One region of the Pseudomonas sp. Z4-20 genome, then DNA from elsewhere that is predicted to be linked to it. Evidence: predicted binding sites of a transcription regulator. Region 1 holds the regulator's gene; each other region holds the start of a gene.

Region 1 (3,196 bases):
AAGAGTTCCACATCAGTCACATTCGCGACAACCTGGGCATGAGCCTGTCCGGTGGCGAGCGCCGCCGTGTGGAAATCGCCCGCGCCCTGGCCACCGCGCCGAAATTCATCCTGCTCGACGAACCGTTCGCTGGCGTGGACCCGATCTCCGTGGGCGACATCAAGCAGATCATCCACCACCTCAAGGCCAAGGGCATCGGCGTATTGATCACCGACCACAACGTGCGCGAGACCTTGGATATCTGCGAAACCGCCTATATCGTCAATGACGGCCAGTTGATTGCCGAAGGCGACTCCGCCACCATCCTGGCCAACGAACTGGTCAAGGAAGTGTATCTGGGCCATGAATTCCGCCTTTAAGCACAATGTGCCTGGCGAATGCCCGAGCGATGCCGGCGCTTCAATGCCGACGTTGCGGGGACGCGTTCAATTAATTGAGAGTCCCCCCTAGGCAAACACTTCAGTTTCAGGCATATAATTTGCTTAAGTTTGGCGCTCCGGCGCCCTGTAGTGGATGGCGCATGTGCGCCGGCGAATAAGGTGTTAAGCCCCTGCCATGAAACCATCGCTAGTCTTGAGAATGGGCCAGCAGCTGACGATGACACCGCAGCTGCAACAGGCCATCCGCCTGCTCCAATTGTCGACCCTGGACCTGCAACAGGAAATCCAGGAGGCGCTGGAGTCCAATCCGATGCTCGAACGCCAGGAAGAAGGCGAAGACTTCGACAATACCGATCCGCTGGCCGATAACGTAGAGCAGAAAACTCCCGCCGAAATCCCGGAACCGTCCTACCAGGAAGCCGCCCCGACGGTGGACAACCTCGAGGACGGCGAGTGGAACGAGCGCATTCCCAACGAGCTGCCCGTGGACACGGCCTGGGACGACGTATACCAGACCAGCGCCAGCAGCCTGCCGAGCGGCGATGACGACGAGTGGGATTTCACCACCCGCACCTCCGCCGGGGAGAGCTTGCAAAGTCATCTGCTGTGGCAACTGAACCTGGCGCCGATGTCCGATACCGATCGCCTCATCGCCGTAACGCTGATCGATTGCATCAACAACCAGGGCTACCTGGACGAGACCCTCGAAGAGATCCTGGAAGCCTTCGACCCTGAGCTCGACATCGAGCTGGACGAGATCGAAGCCGTCCTCCATCGCATCCAGCAGTTCGAACCCGCCGGCATCGGTGCTCGCAACCTGGGTGAATGCCTGTTGCTGCAACTGCGCCAGCTGCCCGCCAAGACGCCGTGGCTGGCCGAAGCCAAACGGTTGGTGACGGATTTCATCGACCTGCTGGGCGGCCGCGACTATAGCCAACTGATGCGTCGCATGAAGCTCAAGGAAGATGAGCTGCGCCAGGTCATCGAGCTGGTACAAAGCCTCAATCCGCGCCCCGGCTCGCAGATCGAATCCACCGAACCCGAATACGTGGTACCTGACGTGATCGTGCGCAAGCACAACGACCGCTGGCTGGTGGAACTGAACCAGGAATCGGTGCCCAAGCTGCGAGTCAACGCCCAATACGCCGGTTTCGTGAAGCGCGCCGACACCAGCGCCGACAACACCTTCATGCGCAACCAGCTGCAGGAAGCGCGCTGGTTCATCAAGAGCCTGCAAAGCCGCAACGAAACCCTGATGAAAGTTGCTACCCAGATCGTCGAGCATCAGCGCGGCTTCCTGGAGTACGGCGACGAAGCGATGAAACCGTTGGTCCTGCACGACATCGCCGAGGCGGTGGGCATGCATGAGTCGACTATTTCCCGGGTGACTACCCAGAAATTCATGCATACCCCACGGGGCATCTATGAATTGAAATACTTTTTCTCCAGCCACGTCAGCACCTCCGAAGGCGGCGAATGCTCGTCCACGGCTATCCGCGCGATCATCAAAAAACTGGTCGCGGCGGAAAATCAGAAAAAGCCGTTGAGTGACAGCAAGATCGCTGGTTTACTGGAGGCACAAGGCATTCAGGTGGCCCGCCGTACCGTCGCCAAATACCGTGAGTCCCTCGGGATCGCGCCTTCGAGCGAACGCAAGCGGTTGATGTAACAGGCCACGCCACAGCGTTCCAGTGGCAGGTATTTCTACCTGCCGCTTTATGCACTGGCAACGAAGGAGAAGCTGTATGCAAGTCAACATCAGTGGACACCAACTGGAAGTGACCGAACCCCTGCGCACTTACATCGGCGAGAAACTCGACCGATTGGAAAGGCATTTCGACAAGATTACCAACGTGCAAGTCACGATGAACGTCGAGAAACTGCTGCAGAAAATCGAAGCCACGCTGCATATTCCCGGCGGAGAAGTGGTTGCCAACGCAGAGCATTCAGACATGTATGCCGCGATTGACCTGCTGACCGACAAGCTGGATCGCCAACTCAAAAAGCATAAGGAAAAGACCCAGAGCCTCCTCCAGGGCGCAACCGGTCGTTAACCCCCCCAATCCATGATCCGACTAGAAACCATCCTGACCCCCGGCCGTTCCCAAGTGAACGCGCCGGGCGGCAGTAAAAAGAAAGCCCTCGAACAAATTGCCAACCTGATCCACCGCGAGGTACCGGATCTGGAAATGCAAGACGTCTTCGAGGCATTGGTCGCCCGTGAAAAACTGGGCTCCACCGGTTTTGGCAACGGCATCGCCATTCCTCACTGTCGCCTCAAAGGCTGCACCGCGCCAATCAGCGCGTTGTTGCACTTGGAAGCACCTATCGATTTCGACGCCATCGACGGCGCCCCGGTCGACTTGCTGTTCGTATTGCTGGTCCCGGAAGCGGCGACCGACGCGCACCTGGAGCTGCTGCGCCAGATCGCCAGCATGCTGGACCGCAAGGAAGTACGCGAAAAACTGCGCAGCGCCCCGAGCAACGAAGCCTTGTATCAGGTAGTCCTGGACGAGCAGAACGGCCATTAAACATGCGCATGATCATCGTCAGCGGCCGCTCCGGCTCCGGTAAAAGCACCGCCCTCAACGTGCTTGAGGACAGCGGTTACTATTGCATCGACAATTTGCCAGCAGGCCTTCTTCCAGAATTGGCCGAGCGAGCGCTGATCCACACCGAGCTGGCGCAACCACTGGTCGCTGTGTCCATCGATGCCCGCAACCTGCCCAGCCATTTGTCGCGATTCCCCGAATTGCTCGAAGAAGTGCGCAGCCGGCATATCCAATGCGATGTGCTTTACCTGGACGCCGACGAGG
Region 2 (3,196 bases), 1.4 Mb from region 1:
ATCCGGGTGTCGGATGTCGATGATGATCTGACCGGCCAATGCTTCGCCGACTTCCTCAATCTGTATGTCCTGGCCCAATTCATCGATGACCCGATCAATTGGCACCAGCCTGGCGTTCTCGATCGCACGCTCGAGGACCGCCATGTCGAATGCTTTCTCTTCGTGCTCCACGCGTCCGCGCTTGGCCGCCGTCTTCGGATTGACCGAGATGACCCCGCAATACTCGGGCATGTGCCGGGCAAAATCAGCGGTGCCGATTTCATTGGCCTGGTCGATGATGTCCTGCTTGTGGCTGGCAATCAGTGGGCGCAGCACGAGTTTTTCAGTGACGCAGTCAATGACCGACAGGTTCGGCAACGTCTGGCTCGACACCTGGGAAATCGCCTCGCCAGTCACCAGCGCATCGATCTGCAGGCGATCGGCGATGTTCGACGCGGCCCGCAACATCATACGCTTCAAAATGACGCCCATATGACTGTTATCGACTTTGCCGAGAATCTCCCCCAGGACTTCCTCGAACGGCACGCTCACAAATAACACGCGTTGGGAGCTGCCGTACTTCTTCCAGATGAAGTGCGCCACTTCCATCACGCCCAATTCGTGGGCGCGCCCGCCGAGGTTGAAGAAGCAGAAATGGCTCATCAGCCCGCGACGCATGATCTGGTAGGCGGCGACAGTGGAGTCGAAGCCACCGGACATCAACACCAGCGTCTGCTCCAGCGACCCCAGCGGATAGCCGCCGATGCTGTCGTGCTGGCTGTGGATCACGAACAACCGCTGGTCGCGAATTTCAATGCGTACCTCAATCTGCGGATCTTTTAGCGAGATACCGGCGGCACCGCACTGTCGGCGCAACTGGCTGCCGACATAACGTTCCACGTCCATCGAACTGAACGGGTGCTTGCCGGCACGCTTGCAGCGCACCGAAAAGATCTTCCCGGCCAGCGCGTCACCATAATGAAGCATGCATTTGGCCAGGATGTCGTCGAAATCCCCCAGCGGGTATTCGTCGACTTGCAGGAAATGCGCAATGCCCGGCATGCAGCTCAGGCGCTCGGTCATATCCTTCAGGAGCTTGGGATCGCTGACGCGGGTTTCCAGTTCGAGATTGTCCCACACACCGTTCACCACCACGGCCGGGTCCAGGTCTCGGAGCACGGCGCGGATGTTCTTGGCCAACTGGCGGATGAAACGCATCCGTACCGGGCGGCTCTTGATGGTGATCTCGGGGAAGACTTTTACGATTAGTTTCATGAAAACAGCGCGCGATCGGCCAGCCGAAAAAGGGGGGCGCGGATTATAGCGGAAATTGCTCAAGGTTTGACCAGTTAATGTGCGGGCGGTTTTGCGCGCACCAAAACGGTTCATTAATGACAAAAAGCGCCACATTGCAGTGCGCAATTGTTCGACAATCCATATTTCCGACGTTTAAAAGCGTGTATTTGGTGCAAAAAACCCATGCTGGGGCACTGGCATGCAAATTGCTCCCTTGTGAGGCAGGTTGCCTTGGCAGAGTATTCGCGCCGGCATCACCCATATCTAAGGGCACACCATTACCGCCCGAAGCCACCCGGAGGACATATGTCGAAGTCGGTTCAACTCATCAAAGATCATGACGTCAAGTGGATTGATCTGCGCTTCACTGACACCAAGGGCACTCAACATCACGTGACCATGCCGGCCCGTGATGCGCTGGACGACGAATTCTTCGAAATCGGCAAGATGTTCGACGGTTCCTCCATCTCCGGCTGGAAAGGCATCGAAGCCTCCGACATGATCCTGATGCCGGACGACGAAACCGCCGTCCTGGACCCGTTCACCGAAGAGCCGACCCTGATCCTGGTTTGCGACATCATCGAACCTTCGACCATGCAAGGCTATGACCGTGACCCACGCGCCATCGCCCACCGTGCCGAGGAATACCTGAAGTCCACCGGCATCGGCGACACTGCATTCTTCGGTCCCGAGCCTGAGTTCTTCATCTTCGACTCGGTCAAATTCAAGTCCGACATCTCCGGCTCCATGTTCAAGATCTTCTCCGAACAGGGTTCGTGGATGTCCGACCAGGACGTGGAAGGCGGCAACAAAGGCCACCGTCCTGGCGTCAAGGGCGGCTACTTCCCGGTTCCTCCGTTCGACTTCGACCACGAAATCCGTACCTCCATGTGCAACGCACTGGAAGAAATGGGCCAGACCGTCGAAGTTCACCACCACGAAGTGGCGACTGCCGGCCAGAACGAAATCGGCGTGAAATTCAACACGCTGGTCAAGAAGGCTGACGAAGTCCAGACGCTGAAATACTGCGTCCACAACGTTGCCGACGCCTACGGCCGCACCGCGACCTTCATGCCGAAGCCGCTGTACGGCGACAACGGTTCGGGCATGCACGTCCACATGTCGATCTCCAAGGACGGCAAGAACACCTTCGCAGGCGAAGGTTATGCCGGTCTGTCGGACACTGCCCTGTACTTCATCGGCGGTATCATCAAGCACGGTAAGGCCCTGAACGGCTTCACCAACCCGTCGACCAACTCCTACAAGCGCCTGGTGCCAGGCTTCGAAGCTCCGGTCATGCTGGCCTACTCGGCTCGCAACCGCTCCGCCTCGATCCGCATTCCTTACGTCAACAGCCCCAAGGCTCGTCGTATCGAAGCGCGCTTCCCGGATCCGGCTGCCAACCCTTATCTGGCCTTCGCTGCACTGATGATGGCTGGCCTGGACGGTATCCAGAACAAGATCCACCCTGGCGATGCCGCCGACAAGAACCTGTATGACCTGCCGCCTGAAGAGGCCAAGGAAATCCCACAGGTTTGTGGCAGCCTGAAAGAAGCCCTGGAAGAGCTGGACAAGGGCCGCGCGTTCCTGACCAAGGGCGGCGTGTTCTCCGACGACTTCATCGATGCCTACATCGCATTGAAGAGCGAAGAAGAAATCAAGGTTCGCACCTTCGTACACCCACTGGAATATGAGCTGTACTACAGCTGCTGATCCGGTAAGCGCCGCCCCGCACGGCGTGAAATAAAAAGAGGCCTCCCTTTCGGGAGGCCTTTTTTATGGGCGCAGGTTAAGCGCATGATGCCTCGTCATTCCCCCACAGAAGACGAGACTGCCCATGACTTTGCGCTTCAAGCTCTACCTCGCCCTGTCTGCCGCGCTGCTGGCCCCTACCGTCCAAGCCGCCTCAACCCCCGCCCCT
Region 3 (3,196 bases), 1.9 Mb from region 1:
TGTCCACGGTGTTGAGGATGTTCAAGCCGGTATAGAGCGAAACGGTCTTGCCCGAGCCGGTCGGCCCGGTCACCAGGATCAGGCCTTGCGGCTGCTTGAGGGCCGCCATGTACAGGTCTTTCTGTTCCGGTTCGTAGCCCAAGGCATCGATGCCCATTTGCGCGCTGGAGGGGTCGAGGATCCGGATCACCACTTTTTCGCCCCAGAGCGTGGGGAGCGTGTTGACCCGGAAGTCGATGGACTTGGTTTTCGACAGGCGCATCTTCAACCGGCCGTCCTGGGGTTTGCGTCGTTCGGAAATATCCAGGCTGGCCATGACCTTGAGGCGCGCGGCGATGCGGTTGGCCAACTGAATGGGCGGCTTGGCGACCTCGCGGAGCATGCCGTCGGTGCGCACCCGCACCCGGTAGCTTTTTTCATAAGGCTCGAAGTGCAGGTCGGAAGAACCACCCTTGATCGCGTCCAGCAGCATTTTGTTGACGAAGCGCACCACCGGCGCGTCGTCGCCGTCCTGGCCGGCGATGGCGTCCTGCTTGCGGTCGTCGATCGATTCGATGTCCAGGCCGTCGAGGTCGACATCCCCCATGCCTTCCAGGCCGGTGCTGCTGGATTCGAAGAACTTCTCGATGGCATCGCTGAGCTTGTCGTCCTCCACCAGGATGGCTTCGGTGGTCAGGCCGGTGCTGAACTGGATGTCATTGATGGCTTGGTGATTGGTCGGGTCGGAAATACCTACAAATAGCTTGTTGCCGCGCCGCCACAACGGCAGGGCGTGATGCTGGCGCACCAGTTTCTCGCTGACCAGTCCGGCGGGCTGGGTGTCCTTGTCCAGGCTGTTGAGGTCGAGCAGGGCGATGCCGAAATGCTCCGAAGCGATTTCTGCTACCTGGCGGCTCTGGACGAGTTTGTTCTGCACCAGGTAACTGACCAGGGGCAGGCGATTGCGCTGGGCCTGTTGATAGGCCTGCTGGGCACTTTGTTCGGTGATCAGTTCGGCCAGCACCAATTGCTTGGCCAGGCCACTGAGGGCGATGTCATTCATGGGGATACCGGACGCGGGCTGTTCATGTCTTATAGCCTAGTCAAGCGTGAGCGCCTAACCAGCACGCAAGGATGACAAAAAACGTCAGATAGTGCGGTTGTTGAGGTAGGACGTTGCCGTTGTGCGGGTCCAACCCCCTTTAATGATGGGGCTTGAGGGTTGGCATGTGCCCTGCAATGGCGGTTTCAGGTCATGAGATTTCGACTCATGCATGGGAGATGTCTATGAGTAAGCAAAAGGGCTTTACGCTGATCGAGCTGCTGATCGTCGTGGCGATCATCGGCATTCTGGCGACGTTTGCGTTGCCGCAATATTCCAGGTACCAAGCGAGGGCGAAGGCTACCGCCGGGCTGGGGGAAATCTCGGCACTGAAGGTAGCGTACGAGGATCAAATGAATCAGGGAGTTACTCCAACGTTGGCCCTCATGAACGCTCCGACTACAACCAGCAACTGCACGATTTCGGTAACAGGCACGGCTACGACGGCAGGCTCTATCGTTTGTTCCCTCCTGAACGCCCCTGCCTCAATAGCGGGTAGGACGATCACCCTCAGCCGCGATGTGAACGGCGCCTGGACATGCGCATCCACCGCACCCAGGGAGTTCCTGCCGACCTCGTGCCCTGGCACCTAATACTCGGGCGGCGAGGGGGCCCGCTCCCTCACCGTGCAAACCCTTCTTGATTGATCAGCTTGGCGGCAAGGCAGGATCGGCATGTTGCATGTTGAAAAAGGGAGGCTCATGCAATTTGCATGATTCCGAATTTTGCCGCTTCGCTTAACTGATTGAGTTATAAGGAATTAAACAATTTTTTAAAACTGGCACAACCTTCGCACTACTCCTGACAACCTGCCGAGATGCACTTGCGGCAGTTTCTGAGAAAAACAGGAGTTACTCGTATGAAGAAGTTCGCTATCACTGCCGCTGCTGCCACTGCACTGACCCTGTCCATGGCTAGCGCTTTCGCCGAGACCACTCAAGCTACTCAGGCCCCGATGATGCTGGCTGCGGGCGAAGTGACAGAGGCTAAGGAAGACGTTTCCGATACCTGGATCACCACCAAGGTCAAAGCTGACCTGGTTACCGAAAAAGGCATTCCAGGCAGCGACATCAAAGTCGAAACCAACAAAGGTGTTGTGTCCCTATCTTCGATGACCAAAGTCACTGACGCACAAAAAGACACCGCTGTGGCAATCACCAAGAAAATCAAAGGCGTCAAGGCCGTATCGGCTGACGGCCTGAAAGCCGAGTAAGGCTAAGGCTTCTCGCCTGGACTGGGAGAAGGCACGGCAAGCGGGCTGAGATATACGTTTGCCGTTGCTTTGGAGTTCATGCGAAAGGCCACACGGACGTGGCCATTACAGGCCCCCGGCATTCGTGCCGGGGGCCTGTTCTATTCTGGGACGGGTAAAGGTGCATGTTGCACAGTGACGGTCAGCGCCCACGCTTGCTGGTGATCTCCACCAGCCGATTGCCCTCGAAGCGCAGGTATTGATACATGCCGCTATGGGGCCCGTAGGTCCATTCCTCCACTGGGTATTCTTCCCGGCGATTGACACTGCGCTTGTAGCCCAGGTCATCGCGCGCCGCGGGCTGACCGCATTTTTGCAGCACCTCGCTGGAGCGATCGCCAACGCTGATCAACTGGCTGCCGCAGCGCAGCGTATTGGCAGCCGACACGTGGCCAGCGGCCAATAACAAACCCAGGCCAAGTCCGCACAGGCGCTTCATGTCATTCGGCATCCAAGTGCATCGGTGTAATGACGGTACCGTCGCTCTCGGCTTGGCCGAGGCTGGCGTCGATGAAGTAGACGCGATCGTCGGCCAGCTTGCCCTTGTCCACCAGGAAATCCTTGATGCTGCTCGCCCGCTCCTGACCCAGTTCGCGCAGCAGCAGGTCGCTGCCGCTCCAGAAGTTGATGACGCCTTCACGGAGTTTGTCGATGCGGGCTTTTTTATCCAGTTGCGTCCATTCGGCTGGCGGTTGGGTCTTCAGGCGGGTGCGGTAGATTCCTTCCAGCAGCGGAGCCTTCTCATCCTCCGGCACTTCCAGCAACGAAGCCTTGGCCGGGACTTTGTCGCCCCGACGCTGGAGCATCTTGTAGTAGTTGTACTGGTATTCGCGCTCCAGGCGCTGGGCGGCGAGCAGCGGGCC
Region 4 (3,196 bases), 2.7 Mb from region 1:
GGTCTTGTCGACCTGCGAGTTAGCGTTCTTGCTGGCCTGGGTCCGCTCGTTCAGGGTGATGGTGATAAGGTCACCGACCCGGAAAGCCTTGCGGTCGCTGTACAGGTTCTGCTCGAAACCGGCCTGGTAGATCGAGCCATTGTTGGCGGCTGCCGGCAACGGCGTGCGCGGCAACACCGGAGCGTAGTACGGGTCATTGGGCCGTGGCGTTGGCGCGACACAGCCCGCGAGTGCGGTAATCCCACTCAGTGCCAGAACAGATACGAAGCGTTTCATGACCCTACCTCTTGGTGTTGCAGGCGACCCTGGGGCCGCCCTGTCTACGTAATGACGGACGACGCGGTTAAAGATTCTGCGTAACGAACGAGAGCATCTGGTCGGCGGTGGAAATCACCTTGGAGTTCATCTCGTAGGCGCGCTGGGTGGTGATCATGTTGACCATCTCCTCAACGGTGCTCACGTTGGAGGTTTCCAGGGTGTTCTGCAGCGTGGTGCCGAAACCGTTCAGGCCCGGAGTGCCGACTTGCGGCGCGCCGCTGGCGGCGGTTTCCATGAACAGGTTGTTACCCACCGCTTGCAGGCCGGCCGGGTTGATGAAGTCAGCGGTCTGCAGGTTGCCGATCACCTGGGAGGCCGGGTTGCCTGCAATGGTGATGGACACGGTGCCGTCACGACCGACGGTGAAGGTCTGGGCATCGTTCGGGATGATGATGGCCGGCTCCAGGGCGAAACCGCTGGCATTGACAATCTGGCCATTGGAATCGAGGTGGAACGTACCGTCACGGGTGTAGGACGTGGTGCCGTCCGGTTGCAGGATCTGGAAGAAACCGCGACCGTCGATGGCCATGTCCAGCGGCTGCTCGGTGGTTTGCAGGCTGCCGGCGTTGAAGTTTTTCTGGGTGCCGACGATGCGCACACCGGTACCCACTTGCAGGCCCGACGGCAGTTCGCTGTCCTGGGTCGACTGGGCGCCTGGCTGGCGTTTTACCTGGTACAGCAAGTCCTGGAACTCGGCGCGGTCACGTTTGAAACCCGTGGTCGACACGTTCGCCAGGTTGTTGGAAATAGTGGAAAGGTTGGTGTCCTGGGCGGACAGACCTGTTTTGGCAACCCAAAGAGCCGGAAGCATTCGATTCTCCTCGTACGCCTGTTTTTCGGCGCAACGCTGTAATTAATAGTTAGATCTGCAAGACCCGAGCCATGGCTTCATCGCCTTCTTTGGCGGTGGTCATCATCTTGACGTGGAGCTCGAACTGCTTGGCCAGGGCCAGCACCGAAGTCATCTCATCCACGGCGTTGACGTTGCTCGCCTCCTGGAACCCCGACACCAACTGCACGTTGGCATCGATGGGCGCCGCCTGGCCGTCTTTTGAACGGATCGAACCGTCCAAGCCCTTGGTCATGGTCTTGAGGTCCGGGTTGACCAGCTTGATGCGGTCCACTTCAGCCATCACACGCGGGCCTTCGCCCATGGCGCGGATGCTGATGGTGCCGTCCTGGCCGATCTCGATTTTCTGCTCTGGCGGCACGGCGATCGGACCACCGTTGCCCATCACCGGCATGCCGTTGCCGGCCCGCAAGACACCCAGTGCATCGACATTGAGGCTGCCGGTGCGCACATAGCTTTCACCGCCGTCGGGGTTCTGCACGGCCATCCAGCCCGGCCCGCTGACCGCCACGTCGAGGTCGCGACCGGTTTCAATCAGCGCACCCGGGGTGAAGTCGGTGGCGGGACGCTCGGACATCGCAAATGCCCGCGCCGGAAAGCTGTCGCCGAACACCGGCATCGAACGTGCTTGCTCCAGGTCTTTCTGAAAACCATTGGTGGAGATGTTCGCCAGGTTGTTGGCATGGGCCCGTTGCGCCAGCGCGTTTTGGCTGGCGCCGGTCATTGCCACATAAAGGTACTTGTCCACTGTCGTTCCTCTGCATGCCGGACGTTTGCCGTCCACTGCTGTGTTGCACAGCCTTAAGCAATTTGCAGACCAACTTTTTTCTGGCGCTGATAGACCCGGTAAACAAAGGGCTTGGGACTACCTGAAGGGATATTGCAGATGTATCGAAGACGAAAAACCGGCGGTGTCGTGCCGCTGCAAGGCAAAGGTTTACCTATCCGGCAGCGGCACCCTATTTCTGTGCCAAGCTGATCTAGCCCGGTCCGGGCTCCTTGCCAACTTCATATTCGCGCAATTTGTTGGCAATGGTCGTATGGGAAACCCCCAGGCGCTTACCCAGTTGCCGACTGCTGGGGTGCTCGGAATACAAGCGCTCCAGCACGGCTTTCTCGAACCGTCCGACGATATCCTCCAACCCACCATCAAGTGAGAAATCGCCAAGGGGTTGGCGCACGCCGTAGTCCGGCAGGCGGATGTGCTCGGCCTTGACCGTTCCGCCGTCACACAGGGAAACGGCCTGGAACAATACGTTTTCCAACTGCCGGACGTTGCCCGGCCAATGGTAGTGACTGAGACGGTCCACTGCTGCTGGGGCGAGCTTGGGCAGCGGGCAGCCGATCTGGCGACTGGCCTGGTCGAGGAAATGGTCCACCAGCGGCGCGAGGCCGTCGAGGCATTCGCGCAGGGGGGGAATGTGCAGGGAGAGCACATTCAAGCGGTGGTACAAATCCTGGCGAAATTCTCCCCGTGCGCAGAGCTCCGACAAATCGACCTGTGTCGCGCAGATCACCCTGACATCCAGATAAACCTCTTCGTCACTGCCTACGCGACGGAAGCATCCGTCCTGCAGGAAGCGCAGCAATTTCACTTGTAGGCGCGGGCTCATCTCCCCTACCCCGTCGAGGAACAGCGTTCCCCCAGCGGTCAATTCCAGCAGGCCAAGCTTGCCTTCGGCCCGGGCGCCTTCGAAGGCACCGGGACCGTAGCCAAACAGCTCGGTCTCGGCCATTGACTCGGGCAGCCCGGCACAGTTGAGCGCCATCAGTGGCGACTGCCCACGCGGGCTCGCCAGGTGACAGGCGCGGGCCAACAATTCCTTGCCGGTGCCGGTTTCGCCTTCTATCAACAGCGGCGCGTCCAACGGCGCCATGCGCCGGGCCTCACGGACCACCGCCGCCATCACTTTCGAACTCTGGAAAATACTGTCGAAACCGCGCAGCTCCTGCTTGCGCACGTTATAGATACGTTCGCCCACCCGATCGGCGCGGTGCAGGGTCAGCACCGCGCCGGCCATGGCCTCG

What was found. The regulator sigma-54, encoded in region 1, starts transcription at its own class of promoters, with help from an activator protein. The targets are predictions, from matches to a motif close to ANTGGCATNNANNTTGCTNT.
Region 2: a site for sigma-54 is predicted at 1,469-1,488, ahead of glnA (type I glutamate--ammonia ligase). Genes of this name have one in related genera too.
Region 3: a site for sigma-54 is predicted at 1,201-1,220, ahead of J3P82_RS22090 (pilin). Genes of this name have one in related genera too.
Region 4: a site for sigma-54 is predicted at 1,971-1,990, ahead of J3P82_RS18545 (flagellar basal body rod protein FlgF). Genes of this name have one in related genera too.

The regions. Positions count from the first base shown of each region.
Region 1 covers NZ_CP071641.1:1,041,484-1,044,679, reverse strand. Annotated here, with positions in the region: gene lptB (LPS export ABC transporter ATP-binding protein) at 1-359, shown strand, start outside; gene J3P82_RS04860 (RNA polymerase factor sigma-54) at 556-2,049, shown strand; gene hpf (ribosome hibernation-promoting factor, HPF/YfiA family) at 2,126-2,434, shown strand; gene ptsN (PTS IIA-like nitrogen regulatory protein PtsN) at 2,447-2,911, shown strand; gene rapZ (RNase adapter RapZ) at 2,914-3,196, shown strand, end outside.
Region 2 covers NZ_CP071641.1:5,316,304-5,319,499, forward strand. Annotated here, with positions in the region: gene thiI (tRNA uracil 4-sulfurtransferase ThiI) at 1-1,254, opposite strand, end outside; gene glnA (type I glutamate--ammonia ligase) at 1,582-2,988, shown strand; gene J3P82_RS24190 (chorismate mutase) at 3,113-3,196, shown strand, end outside.
Region 3 covers NZ_CP071641.1:4,811,384-4,814,579, reverse strand. Annotated here, with positions in the region: gene pilB (type IV-A pilus assembly ATPase PilB) at 1-1,042, opposite strand, end outside; gene J3P82_RS22090 (pilin) at 1,267-1,674, shown strand; gene J3P82_RS22085 (BON domain-containing protein) at 1,941-2,294, shown strand; gene J3P82_RS22080 (DUF2845 domain-containing protein) at 2,476-2,772, opposite strand; gene J3P82_RS22075 (DUF748 domain-containing protein) at 2,774-3,196, opposite strand, start outside.
Region 4 covers NZ_CP071641.1:4,072,850-4,076,045, forward strand. Annotated here, with positions in the region: gene flgH (flagellar basal body L-ring protein FlgH) at 1-276, opposite strand, end outside; gene flgG (flagellar basal-body rod protein FlgG) at 344-1,129, opposite strand; gene J3P82_RS18545 (flagellar basal body rod protein FlgF) at 1,179-1,916, opposite strand; gene J3P82_RS18550 (sigma-54-dependent transcriptional regulator) at 2,149-3,196, opposite strand, start outside.